Regions from separate parts of the Pseudomonas sp. LFM046 genome, predicted to be linked through region 2. Evidence: predicted binding sites of a transcription regulator. Region 2 holds the regulator's gene; the other holds the start of a gene.
The links. Region 2 encodes LexA, which represses DNA repair genes until DNA is damaged. Its sites were predicted from a motif close to CTGTNTNNNNANACAG; they were not measured.
Positions count from the first base shown of each region.

Region 1: the regulator LexA is predicted to act here: its motif matches at 3,037-3,052, upstream of imuA (translesion DNA synthesis-associated protein ImuA).

Region 1 is NZ_JYKO02000001.1:4,467,936-4,478,301, reverse strand. It holds gene TQ98_RS20510 (LysR family transcriptional regulator) at 1-340, shown strand, start outside; gene TQ98_RS20505 (SOS response-associated peptidase family protein) at 360-1,067, opposite strand; gene TQ98_RS20500 (M28 family metallopeptidase) at 1,336-2,949, shown strand; gene imuA (translesion DNA synthesis-associated protein ImuA) at 3,156-3,770, shown strand; gene TQ98_RS20490 (DNA polymerase Y family protein) at 3,778-5,193, shown strand; gene TQ98_RS20485 (error-prone DNA polymerase) at 5,190-8,267, shown strand; gene TQ98_RS20475 (hypothetical protein) at 8,734-9,162, opposite strand; gene TQ98_RS20470 (GreA/GreB family elongation factor) at 9,192-9,674, opposite strand; gene TQ98_RS20465 (hypothetical protein) at 10,249-10,366, shown strand, end outside.
Region 2 is NZ_JYKO02000001.1:2,023,991-2,034,356, forward strand. It holds gene fadB (fatty acid oxidation complex subunit alpha FadB) at 1-309, shown strand, start outside; gene fadA (acetyl-CoA C-acyltransferase FadA) at 329-1,504, shown strand; gene TQ98_RS09390 (DUF1653 domain-containing protein) at 1,667-1,903, shown strand; gene topA (type I DNA topoisomerase) at 2,021-4,627, shown strand; gene TQ98_RS09400 (DUF6586 family protein) at 4,694-5,212, shown strand; gene TQ98_RS09405 (hypothetical protein) at 5,284-5,517, shown strand; gene sulA (SOS-induced cell division inhibitor SulA) at 5,598-6,071, opposite strand; gene lexA (transcriptional repressor LexA) at 6,082-6,693, opposite strand; gene TQ98_RS09420 (TetR/AcrR family transcriptional regulator) at 6,924-7,631, shown strand; gene TQ98_RS09425 (L,D-transpeptidase) at 7,674-8,198, shown strand; gene nagZ (beta-N-acetylhexosaminidase) at 8,208-9,206, shown strand; gene TQ98_RS09435 (S-methyl-5'-thioinosine phosphorylase) at 9,216-9,953, shown strand; gene TQ98_RS09440 (DEAD/DEAH box helicase) at 10,054-10,366, opposite strand, start outside.

The DNA.
Region 1 (10,366 bases), 2.4 Mb from region 2:
CTACGTCTATGTGGACTGGGGCGAAGCCTTCCGCCGGCAGCACGACTTCGCGCTTCCGGAAAGGGCCCGGCCCGCCATCGGCTTTAATCTGGGACCGCTGGCGCTGCAGTACATCCTCGAACATGGCGGCTCCGGCTATTTCCGTACCCGGGTCGTGCAGAGCTACCTGGAGAGTGGCGCGCTGGAGCGTGTGCCGCGAACCCCGGAATTCAGCTACCCGGTCTATCTGGTCTATTCGCGCAATCGGGATTCGGCGGCGTTGCAGCAGGCCATGGGGCTGCTGCGGGACCTGGTGCGCCAGGAGACGGACTGGTCCCAGCGTTGGGACCCGGTCATCTGACGCGCCATTACCCCCAAACCTAAACCACTGGATCGGTGATCGGCTCGATCAGCCCCGGATGGTCGTTGCGCGAATTGCCCACTTCCCGGCCCACCGGGAACCACTCGAAATCCTCGGCCGCCAGGCTGTGCAGGCGGGCGATTTCTTCCGCTTCCTCGGGCAGGGTGGTGGGGGCCAGCCAGACCCGCGCCAGGTCCGGTGGCAGCACCAGCGGCTTGCGGGGGTGGATGCCGGCCAGGCCGCCGTCGGAGGCGCCGGTGAGGATCACGAAGCCGTCGCCCTCACGCTCCGCCCGTCCATTGCGGGGGAACTGGCCGATCACGGCGAAGTGCAGCGGCAGGTCGCCCTTGCGGCGGAAGTAGTAGGGCTGCTTGAGCTTGGGGTCGTCCGGGCTGGTCTTCCATTCGTACCAGCCATCGGCGCCCACGAGGGCGCGGCCGGATTTCCAGATGGCGCGGAAGAAGCTGCCGCTGGCCAGGGTTTCGATCTGGGCATGGCGCGGCATCGGCTGTTTGCCGGTGGCCCAGTGAGGTTTCCAGCCCCACATCACTTCATCGTCGTAGAGGCCATCGTCATCCAGGTGCAGCAGGTGGACGCGGGTGGCGGGGCAGACGTTGAAGCGGCCGATGGGTTCTTCCAGCCCGCTCAGGCGCACCTGCTCCGGCAGCAGGCCAAGGGCCTCCGCATAGCGGTGGGGTTTGCGGTTCTGGGCGAAGCGTCCGCACATGACTGGCTCCAGGGAAGGGGACAGTTTTCAGCATAGGACTGCCCCGCGCAGGTCGTCTCCGTCGCTGGGTGATGGCCTCTTGCTGGCACGAACACCTGTGAAAATCTTCGAAAAAGGCGACCAAACGCACGTTTTTCACATAAACGGCAAGAACCGAATCATTGGCTGCCAGTCTCTTCTCCTAGGCCTGCTCCCGAGGAAGTCGTACAGGACAGTGGCGCAATGCCACGGCAGGTCTGCCTACAACCACTTCAAAAGGATTGAAGTCATGACCCACAAGAACCGCGTCAGACGCGTTGTTGGTTCCCTCGTTCTCGCCGCTTCCACGTCCACCCTTGCCGCCCCGGCGCCTGAAGGCGATGCCTTCGGCGAGTTCTGGAGCCCCGGCAAACCCAACCCCGGCCTGTGCAAGTCGCCCGTCCTGGTGGGCACGCCCCTGGGCCTGCCGCGCTGCCTGGAGGCGAGCAATGTGATGAGCCGGCTGCAGGCGTTGCAGGACATCGCCGCCCTCAACGACGGCAATCGAGCCGCCGGCCTGCCGGGCTATCAGGCCTCCATCGACTACGTGAAGAGCACCCTGGAGCGCGCCGGCTACCAGGTCCAAGTCCAGCCGTTCCCCTTCACCGCGTTCTTCCCCAAGGGGCCGGGCACCCTGCAGGCCCTGGCGCCGCAGCCGGCCGGCTATGTCTGGGAGGAGGACTTCAACTACCTGTCGCAGACCGATCCCGGCGACGTCAGCGCGCCGGTGGTGCCGGTGGATGTGGTCCTGGGCGCCGGCAACACCTCGTCCAGCGGCTGTGAGGCGGAAGACTTCGCCGGCTTCCCCAGTGGTGCCATCGCCCTGATCCAGCGCGGCAGCTGCACCTTCGAAATCAAGGCGGAGAACGCCGCGGCCGCCGGTGCGGCGGGGGTGATCATCTTCAACCAGGGCAACACCGAGGACCGCAAGGGCCTGGAAAACGTCACCCTGGGCGACGGCTACGAAGGCGGCATCCCGGTGCTCTTCGCCACCTATGACAACGGCGCGGCCTGGTCGCAGACCGCCGGCCTGCAGCTGCGCATGGTGGCGGACGTGATCCGCAAGAAGACCGAGACCTTCAACCTGGTGGCCGAAACCCAGCGTGGCAACCCGGACAATGTGGTGATGGTCGGCGCCCACCTGGATTCGGTGTTCGAGGGCCCCGGTATCAACGACAACGGCACGGGTAGCGCAGCCCTGCTGGAAATGGCCGTGCTGCTGCGCAAGGCGCACCCGCAGAACAAGGTGCGTTTCGCCTGGTGGGGAGCGGAGGAGTCCGGGCTGGTGGGTTCGACCTTCTACGTCGACAACCTGAGCGACGAGGAGAAGAAGAAGATCAAGGCGTACCTCAACTTCGACATGATCGGTTCGCCGAACTTCGCCAACTTCATCTATGACGGCGACGGCTCGTCCTTCGGCCTGCAGGGCCCGCCCGGTTCGGCGGCCATCGAGCGCCTGTTCGAGGCCTACTTCAGGCTGCGCGGCGAGCCGTCCGAGGGCACCCAGATCGACTTCCGTTCCGACTATGCGCAGTTCTTCGAGGTGGGCATCCCCTTCGGCGGCCTGTTCACCGGCGCCGAAGACATCAAGAGCGAGGAGCAGGCACAGCAATACGGTGGCGCCGCCGGTCAGCCCTTCGACCCCTGCTACCACCAGGGCTGTGACAACACCGCCAACCTCGACCTGAACGCCCTGGAGATCAACGGGGACGCCATGGCCTTCGCCACCAGCTGGCTGGCGCTGTCGACCAAGGTCATCGACGACGAGATCGCCGCGGCCGCCGAGCAGGCGAAGGGGGCGAAGACCCTGCGCATGCAGTCGGTACGCCAGGCCGAGCGCTGGGGTAATCACTTCGTGAAATGACGAAGGGGCGGCAGGTCTGCAGATGTTCCGTACGTTCGCAAGCCTTCCGTCTTTTCCGAATTGACCGTAGGAAGTCTCTGCGATTTACTGTATATAAATACAGTATGCGTAGGATTTCCCCCAATGGCCTTGATGATTGTTCCTGGCCCTTTCGGCAGCCCCTCCCAAGGGCTGCCGTTTTTCTCTTTGCGTAACGGACGGGCCTGATGGGCGCTGTCGTTGCCCTCGACGCCCTGCTCAACGAGCGGCGGGTGTGGAAGGGTCAGTCCGGTGCACAGCCGGCCGGCAGCGAGCAGCCCACTGGCCATGCCGGGCTGGATGCGGTCCTGCCTGGCGGCGGCTGGCCTGAAGCCGCTCTCAGCGAAATCCTCGTTCCGGGCGCGGGCCTGGGCGAGTTGCGCCTGCTCTGGCCCACACTGGCACGGCTGACGGCCCGCGCCGAGCGCGTGGTGTTGGTAGCGCCGCCCCATATCCCTTATCCACAGGCCTGGCAGGCGGCCGGGGTGGACCTGCGCTGGCTGGCGCTGGTGGAGACCAGCGGCCGCGATGCCCTCTGGGCGGCCGAGCAATGCCTGCGTTCCGGCAGCTGCGGCGCGGTGCTCTGCTGGCCGCAGCAGGCGGATGACCGTGCCCTGCGCCGCCTGCAAGTAGCCGCCGAAACCGGCCAGACCCTGGCCTTCGCCTACCGCCCCCTGGACGCCGCCCTCAACCCTTCGCCGGCGGCCCTGCGCATCGCCGTCGACGGTCGTCCGGCGCAGCTGCGGGTGCTCAAGTGCCGGGGCGGCCTGCCGCCAGCGGCGCCCATTGCCCTGGCCCGGTGAAGCCGCCATGCGTTGGGCCTGCATATTGCTGCCGCAACTGGCGCTGGATGGCGTGCTGCGGGGTCACCCCGATCCCGACGCGCCCCTGGCACTGGTGACCGGCACGCCCCAGCGCCGTGTGCTGCGCGCCCTCAATCCGGCGGCCAGGGCCCTGGGGCTGCGTCCCGGCCAGTCGCTGACCGCCGCCCACGCCCTGAGCCGCGACTTTGCTCTGGTGGAGTACGACCCGGCGCAGGTCGAGCACTGGCAGCAATTGCTCGCCGCCTGGGCCTATCGCTTCAGCTCCCAGGTCAGCCTGCGCTACCCGCGAACCCTGCTCATGGAAGTGGAATCCAGCTTCAGCCTGTTCGGCCCCTGGCCGCGCTTCGAGGCGCGTCTGCGCCGGGAACTGGCGGCCCTGGGCTTCCGCCACCGCATCGTCGCCGCACCCAACCCGGCGGCGGCGCGGGTGCTGGCCAATGCCTACGACGGCCTGGCGGTGGCGAGCCGGGAGGAACTGCGTGACGCCCTGGGGCGGATGCCGGTGGATCGCGCCGGCCTGGCCCGCGAGGCCGCCACCGCCTTCGCCCGCATGGGCCTGCGCAACCTGGAGCAGGTGCTGGCGCTGCCACGGGAAACCGTGGCCCGGCGCTTTCCGGCCGAGGTACTGCAACACCTCGACTGCCTGCTGGGTGAGCGACCCCTGGCCCTGGAGTGTTACCGGCCGCCGGATGAGTTCGATGTGCGCCTCGAGCTGAATTTCGAGGTGGAATCCCACCAGGCGCTGCTCTTTCCCCTGCGCCGCCTCACCGCCGACCTGGCCGCCTTCCTCGCCGGTCGCGACAGCGGCGTGCAGCGCTTCACCCTGCACCTGGAGCACCGTGAGCTTGCCGACACCCTGGTGCCGGTGGGCCTGCTCAGCGCCGAGCGCGAGGCGGCCATGCTCTTCGAGCTGGCCCGTGGCCGGCTGGAGCAATTGCAGGTGCCGGCGCCGGTGCGCGCCTTCCGTCTGCAGGCGCGGGACTTGCCGGCTTTCGTGCCGGAGCGCCGCGAACTGTTCGACGAGCGCCCGCAGCAATCCCTGCCCTGGGAACAGTTGCGCGAACGCCTGCGGGCACGCCTGGGGGACGACGCGGTGCACAACCTTGTCGCCCGCGCCGATCACCGCCCCGAATGTGCCTGGCAACTGGGGGGCGATCTTCCCCGGGCGCCCCTGCCGCCTGGCGCTCCGCGTCCCGGTTGGCTGCTGCGTGAGCCGGTGCCCCTGCGGGAAGGCTCCGTGCAGATCCTGGCCGGGCCCGAGCGCATCGAATCCGGCTGGTGGGACGGCGGCGACGTGCGCCGCGACTATTACCTCGTGGAAACCCGCAGCGGCCAGCGTGGCTGGGCCTTCCGCGCGCTGAAGGGGGAGGGGCCGCTGCTGTTGCAGGGCTGGTTCGCATGAGCGCCTATGCCGAGCTGCATTGCCTGTCCAACTTCAGCTTCCAGCGCGGGGCCTCCAGCGCCACCGAGTTGTTCCAACGCGCCGCGAGCCACGGTTACGAAGCCCTGGCGATCACCGACGAATGCACCCTGGCCGGCATCGTCCGCGCCTGGCAGGCCTCGAAAGACTGCGGGCTGCCCCTGGTGATCGGCAGCGAGGTGCGTGTCGACGGCGGGCCCAAGCTGGTGCTGCTGGTGGAAAACCTGGCCGGCTACCAGCGCCTCTGCGGTCTCATCACCCAGGCCCGGCGGCGCGCGAAGAAGGGCGAATACCGCCTGCTGCGCGAGGACCTGGCCGGCCCTGTGGATGGCCTGCTGGCCCTCTGGGTGCCCGACCTGGATGACGACGGCTGCGACGGTTCCTGGCTGCGCCAGTGCTTCCCCGAACGCCTGTGGCTGGCGGTGGAGCTGCATCAGGGGCCGGATGACGCCGGACGCCTGAGGCGCCTGCTGGCCCTGGCCGAACGCCTCGGCATCCCGGCCGTGGCGGCGGGCGATGTGCATATGCACGCCCGTGGCCGTCGCGCCCTGCAGGACTGCATGACCGCCGTGCGCCACCACTGCACGGTGGCCGAGGCCGGCTACCGCCTGTTCCCCAGTGGCGAGCGCCACCTGCGCCAGCGCGACGTGCTCGCCGGCCTCTACCCGGCGGAACTGCTGGCCGAGTCGGTGCGCATCGCCCGCCGCTGCCGTTTCGACCTGGACCAACTGCGCTACCAGTACCCCCACGAACTGGTGCCGGACGGCCACAGCCCCAGCAGCTGGTTGCGCCAGTTGGCCGAGGAAGGGATGGCCCGGCGCTGGCCCCGGGGCGTCGATCCGCAAACCCGGGACATGCTGGAGAAGGAACTGCGGCTGATCGCCGAACTGGGCTACGAAAGCTACTTCCTCACGGTGCACGACATCGTCAACTTCGCCCGCAGCCAGGACATCCTCTGCCAGGGCCGCGGCTCGGCGGCCAACTCCCTGGTCTGTTACGTCCTGGGGATCACCGCCATCGACCCCTCGCATATACAGATGCTCTTCGAGCGCTTCCTTTCCCGCGAGCGCAACGAGCCGCCGGACATCGACGTCGACTTCGAGCACGAGCGTCGCGAGGAGGTCATCCAATACGTGTTCCGTCGCTATGGGCGGGGCAGGGCGGCGCTTACCGCGGTGGTCAACACCTACCACGGCGCCGGCGCGGTGCGTGATGTGGCCAAGGCCCTCGGCTTGCCGCCGGACCAGGTCAACGCCCTGGCCGATTGCTGCGGCAGCTGGAGCGACCATGTCCCGCCAGCGGACCGCCTGCGCGAAGCCGGCTTCGACCCCGACAGCCCGGTGTTGCGCCGGGTGCTGGCGCTGACCGGCGAATTGATCGGCTTTCCCCGCCATCTGTCCCAGCACCCCGGCGGCTTCGTCATTTCCGAAGCGCCGCTGGACAGCCTGGTGCCGGTGGAAAACGCCACCATGGCCGATCGCACGGTCATCCAGTGGGACAAGGACGACCTCGACCTGGTGGGGCTGCTCAAGGTGGATGTGCTGGCCCTCGGCATGCTCAGCGCATTGCGTCGCTGTTTCGGCCTGATCGAGCACTATCGCGGCACCCGCTGGACCTTGGCCAGCCTGCCCCAGGATGACCCGGCCACCTACGAAATGATCGGGCGCGCCGACACCATCGGCGTGTTCCAGATCGAGTCCCGGGCACAGATGGCCATGCTGCCGCGCCTGCGGCCTGAAACGTTCTACGACCTGGTGATCCAGGTGGCCATCGTCCGGCCCGGCCCCATCCAGGGCGACATGGTCCATCCCTACCTGCGCCGGCGAAAGAGGCTGGAGGAGGTGACCTACCCCTCCGAAGCGTTGAAGAAGGTGTTCGAGCGCACCCTGGGCGTGCCGCTGTTCCAGGAACAGGTGATGCAACTGGCCATCGTTGCCGCCGATTACACCCCGGGCGAGGCCGACGAACTGCGTCGCAACATGGCCGCCTGGAAACGTCACGGCGGCCTGGAGCACCACCGTCAACGCCTGACTTCGCGGATGCTCGCCAAGGGCTATGAGCTGGACTTCATCGAGCGGATCTTCGAGCAGATCAAAGGCTTCGGCAGCTATGGCTTCCCCGAGTCCCATGCCGCCAGCTTCGCCCTGCTCACCTACGCCAGTTGCTGGCTGAAATGCCATGAGCCGGCCGCCTATGCCTGCGCCCTGATCAACAGCTGGCCCATGGGTTTCTACAGCCCCGACCAGGTGCTGCAGGACGCCCGCCGGCATGGCCTCGACGTGCGTCCTGTGGATGTGCGGTATTCCGATTGGGACTGCTCCCTGGAGCCGGTGGGGGAGACGGGCGAACTGGCCATCCGCCTGGGGCTGCGGATGGTGCGCGGATTCCGCGAGGAAGACGCGAAGCGCATCGAGACCGCCCGACGGTTCGGGGCCTTCAGCGGTGTCGGCGACCTTTGCCAGCGTGCCCACCTGGATGCCCGCGCCCGCGAACTGCTGGCCGATTCCAGTGCCCTGCGCGGCCTGGCCGGGCATCGCCATCGGGCGCGCTGGGCGGTGGCGGGGGTGGACGTACAGGCGCCGCTCTTCGCCGGCCTGCCTGAACAGGAAGAAGTGCAGGTGGCCCTGCCGCTGCCCACCGTGGGTGAGGACCTGCACGCCGACTACGCCACCGTCGGCACCACGCTGGGTCCGCACCCCATTGCCCTGTTGCGCGGCGAGTTGCGCAAGCGGCGCTGTCGCAGCTCGCGGGAGCTGCTGGATGTGGAGCATGGTCGGCAGGTCAGCGTCGCGGGCCTGGTGGTGGGCCGCCAGCGCCCGCAGACCGCCAGCGGGGTGATCTTCGTCACCCTGGAAGACGAGTACGGCATGGTCAATGTGGTGGTCTGGCACGACCTGGCCGAACGCCAGCGCCGTGTGCTGGTGGGCTCACGGATGATGCAGGTGGACGGCCGCCTGGAAGCGGTGGACGGCGTGCGCCACCTCATCGCCCGGCGCATGCAGGACCTGACGCCACTGCTCGCCGAGCTCGATATACGCAGCCGGGATTTCCGCTAGATCGACGACGATGGCCGCCCATTTGCAGCGATACCCATCAGTTTCGTAGGGTGGCTTCAGCCCGCCATCAGCCATCCCAAAATTCATTGGATTGACTGAAATATCAAGACAAATGGCCGCACGTTGCCCGCAAGGTGCTACCACGTGCTTGCGGACGTGCCGTCAGTGCGGTGTGGCCGGGGAGTCCTTCACCTTGTGCCGCCGGAACGAGCGGGAGGAGTGAGGGGGCGAAGGCCGATGGTGGTGATGGTGGTGGGAGATCCTGAGCATGGCCCAGAGCAACGCAACCGCTGCGAGCAGCCAGCCCATGATCATCAAGGCTATGAAGATTTCGGGACCCATTGCGAACCGCCTCAGGCGCCAAAGTGAAGGGCGCACGACCTGAGTCTAGCCGTAGCCATGTGACGGTCGGTCGAAGCCGGCTGCCTTTGGTCGGCTGGCGCAATGAAATCAGACGGGACGTCCGTTACCCGCACTCCTGGTCCATGTTGCGCTTGGCCTTCTCGGTCGGGGCGTTGCGGTACTGCTCCGTCCAGAACTGGCACTTGGCGTCGTTCAGGCGGCGCTGCTGCTCCTGCCGTTCCACGCGGTCGTTCTCCGCTCGCTGGGCGGCGTCGTAGCGCTCTTCGTACTGCCGGAGGCGCTCCTCGTCATAACCGGGCTGGGCAGGCGCCGGAGCCGGAGCCGGGGAGGGCGTTGGGGCCGGTTGTGGCGAAGCCTGTGGTGGGATGGAGATCTCGGCCACCGGTGCGCCGGTGCTGGCCGTGTAGAGCCGGTAGCCGACGTAGCCGGTAATGCCGATGGCGATGAACCCGAGCCAGACGCCCAGGGCAACGCTGAGGGTCAGGGCCAGGGGACTGAAACTGATGCGCAGGACGCGGCGTTGGCGAGTCATGGGGCCTCCAGAGCGATGGGGCATCAGTTTCAGTGTACCTCCAGCACCTCGAAGGTCTGACGGCCATTGCCGATCACCAGGGTCACCTCGGCGCCCTGGGCCTTGCCCAGCAGGGCCTGGCCCAGGGGAGAGCGGGGGCTGATCACGGTGATTTCCTCGCCCTGGTCCACCACTTTCAGGCCGGCGGCTTCAGGCCCGAGGAACAACCGCTGCTCGCTGCCATCTTCGGCGGCCAGCACCACCAGGGCGCTGAGCTGGATGCCCCGGGCGGGGTCGAAGGGGCGCAGGCTGAGGTTCTCGAACAGGCCCAGCGCCTGCTTGATCTCGGCGGCGCGGCGGGCCTGGCCGGTGGCAAGGTAGGAGGCCTCCAGGCCGAGGGTGTCGTACTTGTTCTCGGCGATGTTTTCCTCGTGGGTCGCCGCCTCGTAGGCGGATTGCGCGGCGCGCTGCAGCAGCTGCAGGTCGGCGGCGAGCCGTTCGAGGATGAGGCGGTGGATTCTGGCTTTGTCCATGGAGGCGGGGTCGGATGGGCTAGGCGAGCCATTCTAGGGGCCTTCCTGCCGGGAAGGGAGATGGCGATGTACAAGATGGCGACGAACTTGTGCACAGAGTTGGCGCACAAGGACCTTCGTACCAGCTTCGCAGAGACCTCAAAAATGCTTTTTTGTTCCGCCGATCGTCGCCTTGAACGCCCGTACAACACCGATTCCAGCCGCTTTCCCAGGGGAAATGCCCTGTAACGGAGCAAGGAGGGTATTGACAGATTCAAGTTGTGCACAGTAGCGAGGCGGCCACACAAAAGTCCGCTGGAAAGCCCTGTAAGCGCTTGATTCTTGATGGTGAATTCGTAACTACATGAAAAATAAGGAATTTTTTGATTGGTGAAAAAATCGTCAGTTTGAGCGGAGGCCACGATCCACAAGCACTTGGTGACTTTTCGAGCACGTTCTACACAGAGTTATCCACAGCTTCTGTGGATTGTCCCGAGCACTTGCTCTAGATCGCGACCTGCGACAATTGCAAGACTTTACCTGCCGGGAAAAAGGAGTAGAGTTGCGCGCCTTTCCGGCCACCTGCCCCTGTTTCATGAAGTTCCGCGTCCCCGCCGCATCGTCCTCCGCCCCGCAGACCCTGCCCACCCGAGTCGCCGTCTGGCTGCTGGATAGCCCGCGCCTGGGCCAGGCTCCGAGCGTGAAGCGGATTG
Region 2 (10,366 bases):
CCGATCGTCAAGGAGCAGCGTGAGCTGACCGACGAGGACATCATCAACTTCATGATGATCCCGCTGTGCCTGGAAACCGTGCGCTGCCTGGAAGACGGCATCGTATCGACTGCTGCCGAGGCCGACATGGGCCTGATCTACGGCATCGGCTTCCCGCCCTTCCGCGGTGGTGCGCTGCGCTACATCGATAGCATCGGCGTGGCGGAGTTCGTTGCCATTGCCGACAAGTACGCCGACCTGGGCGCGCTGTACCACCCGACCGCCAAGCTTCGCGAAATGGCCAAGAACGGCCAGAAGTTTTTCGGCTAATTGAGCGAGAGTGAAGAATATGAGCCTGAATCCTAGAGATGCAGTCATTGTCGACTTCGGCCGCACCCCGATGGGTCGCTCCAAGGGTGGCATGCACCGCAACACCCGCGCCGAAGACATGTCGGCCCACCTGATCAGCAAGCTGCTGGAGCGCAACACCAAGGTCGACCCGGCGGAAGTCGAGGACGTGATCTGGGGCTGTGTGAACCAGACCCTGGAACAGGGCTGGAACATCGCGCGCATGGCGTCGCTGATGACCCAGATCCCCCACACCAGCGCCGGCCAGACCGTCAGCCGTCTGTGCGGTTCCTCCATGAGCGCCTTGCACACCGCCGTGCAGGCCATCCAGACCGGCAACGGCGACGTATTCGTGGTCGGTGGCGTGGAGCACATGGGCCACGTCGGCATGATGCACGGCGTTGATCCGAACCCGCACCTGTCCCTGTACGCCGCCAAGGCGTCCGGCATGATGGGCCTGACCGCCGAAATGCTGGGCAAGATGCACGGCATTACCCGTGAAGCCCAGGACCAGTTCGGTGTGCGTTCGCACCAGCTGGCGCACAAGGCCACCGTCGAAGGCAAGTTCAAGGATGAAATCATCCCGATGCAGGGCTACGACGAGAACGGTTTCCTGAAGGTGTTCGACTTCGACGAAACCATTCGTCCGGAAACCACCCTGGAAGGCCTGGCTTCCCTGAAGCCGGCGTTCAACCCGAAAGGCGGCACCGTGACCGCGGGCACGTCCTCGCAGATCACCGATGGCGCTTCCTGCATGATCGTGATGAGCGCCCAGCGTGCCCAGGACCTGGGCATTCAGCCGATGGCCGTGGTTCGCGCCATGGCGGTGGCCGGCGTCGACCCGGCGATCATGGGCTACGGTCCGGTTCCGTCCACCAAGAAGGCCCTCCAGCGTGCTGGCCTGACCATTGACGACATCGACTTCGTTGAGCTGAACGAAGCCTTCGCTGCCCAGGCCCTGCCGGTGCTGAAGGACCTCAAGCTTCTCGACAAGATGGAGCAGAAGGTCAACCTGCACGGCGGCGCCATCGCTCTGGGTCACCCGTTCGGCTGCTCCGGTGCCCGTATCTCCGGTACCCTGCTGAACGTGATGAAGCAGAACGGCGGTACCCTGGGCGTGTCCACCATGTGCGTGGGCCTTGGCCAGGGCATTACCACCATCTTCGAGCGCGTCTGAGCGTAAGACAGATGAGAAAACCGGGGCCCAGTGCCCCGGTTTTTGCTTTCATGTGGAGAACCATCGCAGGAAATTTCGTGCAAGGGCTGGCTTCGGGCTGATTCACACGGCACCATGCGCAACCTTTGCGGGATAGCCTGCATTCATCACTGTGAGGCAATCATGAGCCTGCAACCGGGTCTCTATCGTCACTACAAAGGTCAGCAATACCGGGTAATCGGTGTTGCGCGGCATTCCGAGACAGAGGAAGAACTGGTGGTCTACCAGGCCCTCTACGGCGAATACGGCCTCTGGGTGCGTCCGCTCAGCATGTTCACCGAGACTGTCCAGGTGGATGGCGAGCAGATCGCACGCTTCGCACTGATGAGCGCCGAGTCGAACCCCTTTCCGAAGCCCTGATCACCAGAGGGGCTGTCCGGGGCGCGCTTGACCGCGCTGCGCCGGCCACTATATATAGCGGTGCCGCGACAGGCGGCTCCCGCCTTTTACATTTTTTATTCAGGAACACACCGATCCATGGGCAAATCGCTGGTCATCGTGGAATCCCCGGCAAAGGCCAAGACCATCAACAAGTATCTGGGCAGCCAGTACGTGGTGAAGTCGAGCATCGGCCATATCCGTGACCTGCCTACCAGCGGTTCGGCCAGTACCAGCAAGGAGCCGGCCAAGCGCGGCAAGGCCGCTGCCGAGGCTCCGGCGCTGTCCGCGAAGGAAAAGGCCAAGCGTCAGCTGGTCGCGCGGATGGGCGTTGACCCCGAGCACGGCTGGAAGGCCAAGTACGAGATCCTGCCCGGCAAGGAAAAGGTGATCGACGAACTGCGCCGTCTGGCCAAGGATGCCGACACCATCTATCTCGCAACCGACTTGGACCGCGAAGGGGAGGCCATCGCCTGGCACCTGCGGGAATCCATCGGTGGCGATGATGATCGTTACAAGCGTGTGGTGTTCAACGAGATCACCAAGAAGGCCATTCAGGAGGCCTTCTCCCAGCCTGGCGAACTCGACATCAACCGCGTCAATGCCCAGCAGGCCCGCCGCTTCCTCGATCGGGTGGTGGGTTACATGGTTTCGCCGCTGCTCTGGCAGAAGATCGCCCGTGGCCTGTCTGCCGGCCGCGTGCAGTCGGTGGCGGTGAAGCTGGTGGTGGAGCGCGAACGCGAGATCCGTGCCTTCGTGCCGGAAGAGTACTGGGAAGTACACGCTGACCTCGGTACCGGCAAAGGCGCCAAGGTGCGCTTCGAAGTGGCCCGCGAGAATGGCGAGGCCTTCAAGCCGCTGAACGAAGCCCAGGCCATGGCGGCCCTGGAAAAGCTCAAGTCGTCCGCCTACACGGTGGCCAAGCGCGAGGACAAGCCCACTTCCAGCCGTCCTTCTGCACCCTTCATTACCTCTACCCTGCAGCAGGCAGCGAGCAACCGCCTGGGCTTCGGGGTGAAGAAGACCATGATGATGGCCCAGCGCCTCTACGAGGCCGGCTACATCACCTATATGCGTACCGACTCGACCAACCTCTCGGCTGACGCCATTGGCATGGTGCGCGGTTTCATCGAGGGCGAGTTCGGTCAGAAATACCTGCCGGCCAAGCCGAACGTCTATTCCAGCAAGGAAGGCGCCCAGGAGGCTCACGAGGCGATTCGCCCCTCCGACGTCAACCTGCGTCCCAACCAGTTGTCTGGCATGGAGCGTGACGCCGAGCGCCTGTATGACCTGATCTGGCGCCAGTTCGTGGCTTGCCAGATGCCGCCGGCTGAGTATCTGTCTACCAACGTCAGCGTCACCGCCGGCGCTTTCGAACTGCGTGCCAAGGGCCGCATCCTCAAGTTCGACGGCTACACCCGCGTGCTGCCGCAGCAAAGCAAGCCGGGCGAGGACGACGTCCTGCCGGAAATGAGCGAAGGCGAGCTGCTCAAGCTGCTGCAACTGGAGCCCAGCCAGCACTTCACCAAGCCCCCGGCACGCTACTCCGAAGCCAGCCTGGTCAAGGAGTTGGAAAAGCGCGGCATCGGTCGTCCGTCCACCTACGCGGCGATCATTTCCACCATTCAGGAACGTGGCTATGTCACCGTCCATAACCGTCGTTTCTACGCGGAGAAAATGGGCGATATCGTCACTGAGCGCCTGAATGAAAGCTTTGCCAACCTGATGGACTACGGCTTTACCGCCGGTATGGAAGAGCACCTGGACGATGTCGCCCAGGGCGAGCGTGACTGGAAGCACCTGCTGGACGAGTTCTACGGCGACTTCAAGAAGAAGCTGGAGTTGGCCGAAGGCACCGACAAGGGCATGCGTGCCAATCAGCCGACCCTGACCGACATTGCGTGCCGTGAATGTGGCCGGCCGATGATGATCCGCACCGCGTCCACCGGCGTGTTCCTGGGTTGCTCCGGCTACAGCCTGCCGCCGAAAGAACGCTGCAAGGCCACCATCAACCTGGTGCCGGGCGACGAAATCGCAGCGGATGATGAGGGTGAATCCGAATCCCGCGTGCTGCGCGGCAAGCATCGCTGCCCGATTTGCTCCACGGCGATGGATGCCTACCTGCTGGACGAGACTCGCAAGCTCCACATCTGTGGCAATAACCCGGATTGCTCGGGCTACGAGATCGAGCAGGGTCAGTACCGCATCAAGGGCTACGAAGGCCCGAGCCTGGAGTGCGACAAGTGTGGCAGCGAGATGCAGCTGAAAACCGGCCGCTTCGGCAAATTCTTCGGCTGCACCAACGCGAGCTGCAAGAACACCCGCAAACTGCTGAAGAGCGGTGAGGCGGCGCCGCCGAAGATCGACCCTATTCGCATGCCTGAACTCAAGTGCGAGAAGGTGGACGACATCTATGTCCTGCGCGACGGTGCTTCCGGCCTGTTCCTGGCTGCCAGCCAGTTCCCGAAGAACCGCGAGACCCGTGCTCCGCTGGTGCAGGAGCTGATCCCGCACAAGGACGAACTGGACGCCAAGTACCACTACCTCCTGGAGGCTCCGAAGAAGGATCCCGAAGGCCGTCCGGCCGTGATCCGCTTCAGCCGCAAGACCAAGGAGCAGTATGTGCAGACCGAAGTTGACGGTAAGCCCACCGGCTGGCGCGCCTTCTATGATGGCGGCAAGTGGAAGGTGGAAGACAAGCGCTGACCGACTGCTGCGCGCCCGGCCGCGGGCGCGCATATACTGGCCGAGTCACCTGTGGAGGGCGCCGTCATGGCCCATGAGCTTTATACCCGCACCAACCAGAAACTCTTCTTCGCCGGCTTGTCGCTGGAGTCCTGGCGCAAGGCTGAAGAGGGTAGGGCGATGAATGCCCAGGCGCTGGTGCAGTCTGAGCGTGAGTCATCGCTCTTCCACCTCTACGGCGCTTTGCTTGGTCTCTGCCACGAGATTGCCGGTTACTACCGCCTTCCCGAGGCCAATGCGCCGCGAGTCGAGCTGCTTCTGACTCCAGAAATGCTGGCTTCCGCCCCCAGCCCCGAGCTGGCGGAGCTGGTGGAGCTGGCTCAGCAGAGCGAAACCTGGTTGGCGGAACTGCTCGCCGCCTATCGAGCCCTGTTCCAGCCGCCGCAGGCGCCGAAGCAGGCCAAGGTGGATCCGACCTTGCCGCTGATCAGCGCGGTTAGCGTTGAAGAGGAGGAGGCTCCGCTGTCTCGCGAGACTCTGGAATCCTGGCGGCAGAATCTGAAATCCCTTGCGCTCCGATTCCGAGAAAGCCTCAGCGAATGCTGATGTGATCGACGGGCTAGGGCGTAGTGGCGGCGCGCTGTTACAATGGCCGCCTTTCGTGGAGATCTGAACCTATGCCTACGTCCTTTCTTGAAATAGTCGAGCTGCCTGACGGGCGCATCATCCTGCGCCGGGCTGAGGACGAGGAGGTGTTGGTGACGCTGGATTTCTCCTCCGACGCCAAGGCCTTCCTTCAAGGACATCACTTGGAAGTGGCCAAAGCCATGCTGAATGTTGGCGTTCAGATGGCCGGTCGTCTGGCCGAAGGCGAGATGGACCACAACGAAGGTCCACGCGTCCTGCATTGATGTCTGGAACCGAATCTTCCGCTGATTCGGTTACCGTCTGATGTCACAGGGCCCAGGTCGTTGACCTGTGCCTGTTCTCTTCAGCCCAGCAGAATGTTCAAGCTCTGAGCGCCGCCTAGGCGTGCCGCTTCGGCCAGCTGGCGCTTGGCTTTCTGCCCCAATTGAATCCAGCTGACCACGGTGTGGCTGCGGCCCAGGCGCAGGGCTTCGCAAGCCAGATCGAGGGCGCTTTGCTCTCCTCGGGGCTGCAGGAGCAGGATGCGCTCTCGGTTGAGTCCGGATTCGCGCAGCCAGTCCCGGGTCAGGCTGGCAGGAGCGCCGACCAGTGTCAGCCAGCGTGCATCCTGTTCTTCGCTCAGTTCCCGCAGCACCGATGCCAGAAGGTGTCGGCAGTGTCCGCTGGCACCGCGTAGCGAGAGCTCGCTGAATGCTTCCGGCTCTTCCGGGGTGGGTTCTTCCACGATGTCGGTCAACATCGGCACGACAGGGTTGGCCAGGATGGCGTCGTGGAACAGCGGCAGCTGGGACCGACCGAGAGACTGCGGGAACTGCATAAGGCCTCCTTTAGCGGCGGATTACGCCGACACTCAAACCTTCGATCACCAGATCCTGTTCATCCAGGTTCACTTCGATGGGGGCGAATTCGGGGTTTTCGGCGATCAGCCAGACCTTGTCACCCTCGCGCTTGAAGCGCTTGACGGTGACGTCGTCGCCCAATCGCGCCACCACCACCTGGCCATTGCGAACCTCGCGGGTGCTGTGCACAGCGAGTAGGTCGCCGTCATAGATGCCAATGTCCTTCATGGACATGCCGCGAACACGCAGTAGGTAGTCGGCGCGAGGATGGAAAAAGTCGGGGTTGATGCGGCAGGATTCCTCGATGTTCTGCTGGGCGAGGATTGGCGCGCCGGCGGCGACCCGGCCGATCACCGGCAGGCCGTCGTCTTCATTGTTGCCGGGTTCGAAGCCGGGGATGCGGATGCCGCGGGAAGCGCCCGGGGTCATCTCGATCGCACCCTTGCGTGCCAGGGCCTTGAGATGCTCCTCGGCGGCGTTAGGGGACTTGAAGCCGAGTTCCTGGGCGATTTCCGCACGAGTGGGGGGAAAGCCGTTGTCTTCAAGGCAGCGCTTGATGAATGCGAGAATCTCGGCTTGGCGGGGCGTCAGTTTCAGCATGGCGGCGCTCTGTCTTTTTATACAGTGACTGGAATTATATACAGTGATCCGGTCTTGGCAATGCTTCTTTTCGTGGCGACAGGGTGCGGGAGTGTGGCGGTCGGAATTACCGTCTGGTGGTCCTGGTGTCGGGGATGATGACTGCCGCGTCAGATAATGGTGTGTACGGCTTGACAAGCTGACGGCCTGAAACGTATGTTTCAAACAAGTGTTTGTCAGGCGGAGGAGCCATGGCCCAGTCGGAAACCGTTGAGCGCATTCTGGATGCTGCGGAACAGCTGTTCGCGGAAAAAGGCTTCGCCGAGACTTCGTTGCGCCTGATCACCAGCAAGGCCGGGGTCAACCTGGCGGCGGTGAACTATCACTTCGGCTCGAAGAAGGCGCTGATCCAGGCGGTCTTCTCACGTTTCCTCGGTCCGTTCTGCCAGAGTCTGGAGCGTGAACTGGATCGCCGCCAGGCCAAGGCCGAGAGCAAGGCCAGCCTCGAAGAGCTGCTGGAAATGCTCGTCGAACAGGCGCTGGCGGTAAAGCCTCGCAGCGGAAATGACCTCTCCATCTTTATGCGCCTGCTCGGACTTGCATTCAGTCAGAGCCAGGGCCATCTGCGCAAGTACCTTGAAGAGGTTTACGGGAAAGTCTTCCGTCGGTACATGCTGCTGGTGAACGACTCCGCCCCCAAAGTGCCGCCGCTGGAGCTGTTCTGGCGGGTGCACTTCATGCTCGGTGCGGCGGCATTCAGCATGTCCGGCATCAAGGCATTGCGCGCCATGGCCGAGAACGACTTTGGCGTGAACACCTCGATCGAGCAGGTGATGCGGTTGATGGTGCCGTTCCTCGCAGCGGGCATGCGCGCCGAAACCGGCGTGACGGACGAAGCGTTGGCCGGCGCTGTGCTGAAGCCGCGCAACAAGGCCCCGGCCGCTCCGGCCAAGGCGTAAAACGATGGGCGCAAGCGAGCTGATCGGCTAAGCTTGCGGCCCATGCAAAACCTCGATCTCCTGCATATCTCCATCGCTGACCAGCAGCTCTACGGCTTCGCCGAGGGGCGGTTGGTGCTGCGCATGCTCGTGTCCACGGCCCTTAACGGCCCGGGCGAAACCAACGGCTCCAATTGCACCCCTCGAGGCCTGCATCAGGTTCGTGCGCGCATTGGTTCCGGGCTGCCCATGGGCGCGGTGCTGCGTGGCCGTCGTTGGACGGGCGAAGTCTGGAGTGCCGAGCTGCATGAGCGCTTTCCCGGGCGGGACTGGATCCTCAGCCGCATCCTCTGGCTGAGCGGTTGCGAGCCCGGCCGAAATCGCCTCGGCACGGTGGACAGCTTCCGTCGCTACATCTACCTGCACGGCACACCGGATACCGAGCCCATGGGCGTTCCCCGTTCCCACGGTTGCATTCGTCTGCGCAATGCCGATGTGCTGGAACTCTTCGACCGGGTGCCCGTCCATTGTGCGGTGCGCATAGACGAAGCGCCGTGCCCGGACTGGGCGTCGGCAAAACTCTCCTAAGGATTTTTCATGCAAGGTTCCCTGATGCTGGATATCGGTGGCGCCTGGTTGACCGCCGAGGATCGGCAGATCCTCCGTCAGCCTGAAGTCGCCGGCCTGATCATCTTTGCTCGCAATATCGAGAGTCCGCGCCAGGTGCGCGAACTCTGCGCCTCCATTCGTGCGGTGCGCCCCGACCTGATCCTGGCGGTCGACCAGGAAGGTGGCCGCGTGCAGCGTCTGCGCCAGGGTTTCCTGCGCCTGCCGGCCATGCGTGCGTTGGCGGATAACGACAACGCCGAGCAACTGGCCGAGCAGTGCGGCTGGTTGATGGCGACCGAAGTTCTCGCAGTCGGCCTGGATATCAGCTTCGCCCCGGTGCTGGACCTGGACCACCAGCGCAGTGCCGTGGTTGGCAGTCGAGCCTTCGAGGGCGACCCGCAGCGCGCGGCGCGTCTCGCCGGCGCCTTCATACGTGGCTTGCGCGCTGCGGGCATGGCGGCTACTGGCAAGCACTTTCCCGGCCACGGCTGGGCGGAAGCGGATTCCCATGTGGCCATCCCCACCGACGAGCGCAGTCTCGAGCAAATCCGCCAGAGCGATCTGGTTCCGTTTGCTCGCCTGGCTTCGGAACTGGACGGCATGATGCCCGCCCACGTCATCTACCCGCAGGTGGACGCCCAGCCGGCAGGCTTCTCCCGGCGCTGGCTGCAGGACATCCTGCGCGGCGAACTGAACTTCTCCGGGGTCATTTTCAGCGATGACCTGTCCATGGCGGGCGCCCACGTCGTGGGGGACGCCGCAGAGCGCATCGAGGCGGCGCTCACCGCTGGCTGTGACATGGGCCTGGTGTGCAACGACCGCGCCGCTGCCGAACTGGCCCTGTCGCGTCTACAGCGAATGGGCGTCACGCCGCCGGCCAGCCTGGCTCGGATGCGCCGCCGCGCCTTCCCCGGCACCGAGTACCGTCAGGACCCCCGTTGGCTGCAGGCTGTTTCAGCCCTGCGCGAAGCACAGTTGATCGATTGAGGAACCGAAATGACCGTCTACGCCATCATCGGTGGTACAGGCCTGACCCAGCTCGAAGGCCTGAGCATGAAAGCCCTGCTCAACCCTGACACGCCTTATGGCGCACCTTCGGCTGGCATCGTGCACGGCGAGTACGCCGGCCACGACGTCTTGTTCCTCGCTCGCCACGGTCACCCGCACCGGATTCCTCCGCACCAGGTGAACTACCGCGCCAACCTCTGGGCCCTCAAGCATGCCGGCGCCCAGGCAGTGATCGCCGTGAATGCGGTGGGCGGCATCCATCCGGCCATGGGCAGCGGCCATCTGGTGGTTCCGCATCAGGTGATCGACTACACCCATGGCCGCATCGGTACCTTCTTCGAAGGCGATCTGGACCATGTCACCCACATCGATTTCAGCCACCCGTACGATGAGGGTCTGCGTACGAGCCTGCTGGCGGCACTGAACGCCTGCGACTACCCCCACAGCGACTTCGGCGTCTATGGCTGCACCCAGGGCCCGCGCCTGGAGACTGTGGCCGAGATCGTTCGCCTGGAGCGCGATGGCTGCGATATCGTCGGCATGACCGGCATGCCCGAGGCCGCCCTGGCTCGTGAACTGGGCCTGCCCTATGCGTGCCTGTCGCTGGTGGTGAACCCCGCTGCCGGCAAGTCCGAAGGCATCATCACCATGGCTGAGATCGAGGCCGCGCTGGCCGAGGGCATCGACAAGGTACGCAATGTCCTGGCCCATGTACTGAAGGCCTGAGATCAGCTGCGCCGCCGACGGGTGTCATGTCTCTGATACCCGTCGGCAGTTCTGCTTTCTCGAATGATTTTGCACGGGGAGAGACAGCTTGGGTCGCCCATCAGGCGAAGCGGGGCAGGGGTGCGAAAAGGGCGTCGATATCCTCTTCCTGCAAACGCCAGTCTTCCTTCTCCCTTCCGTCCAGAACGCCCTGCGCCAGTGCTGCCTTATGTGCTTGCAGCTGCTGGATCTTCTCTTCCACCGTTCCCCGTGAAATCAACCGGTAGACGAACACCGGCTTATCCTGGCCGATGCGATAGGCACGGTCGGTAGCCTGGCGCTCAACGGCCGGGTTCCACCAGGGGTCATAGTGGATCACGGTGTCGGCGGCGGTCAGGTTCAGGCCGGTGCCACCGGCCTTGAGGCTGATGAGG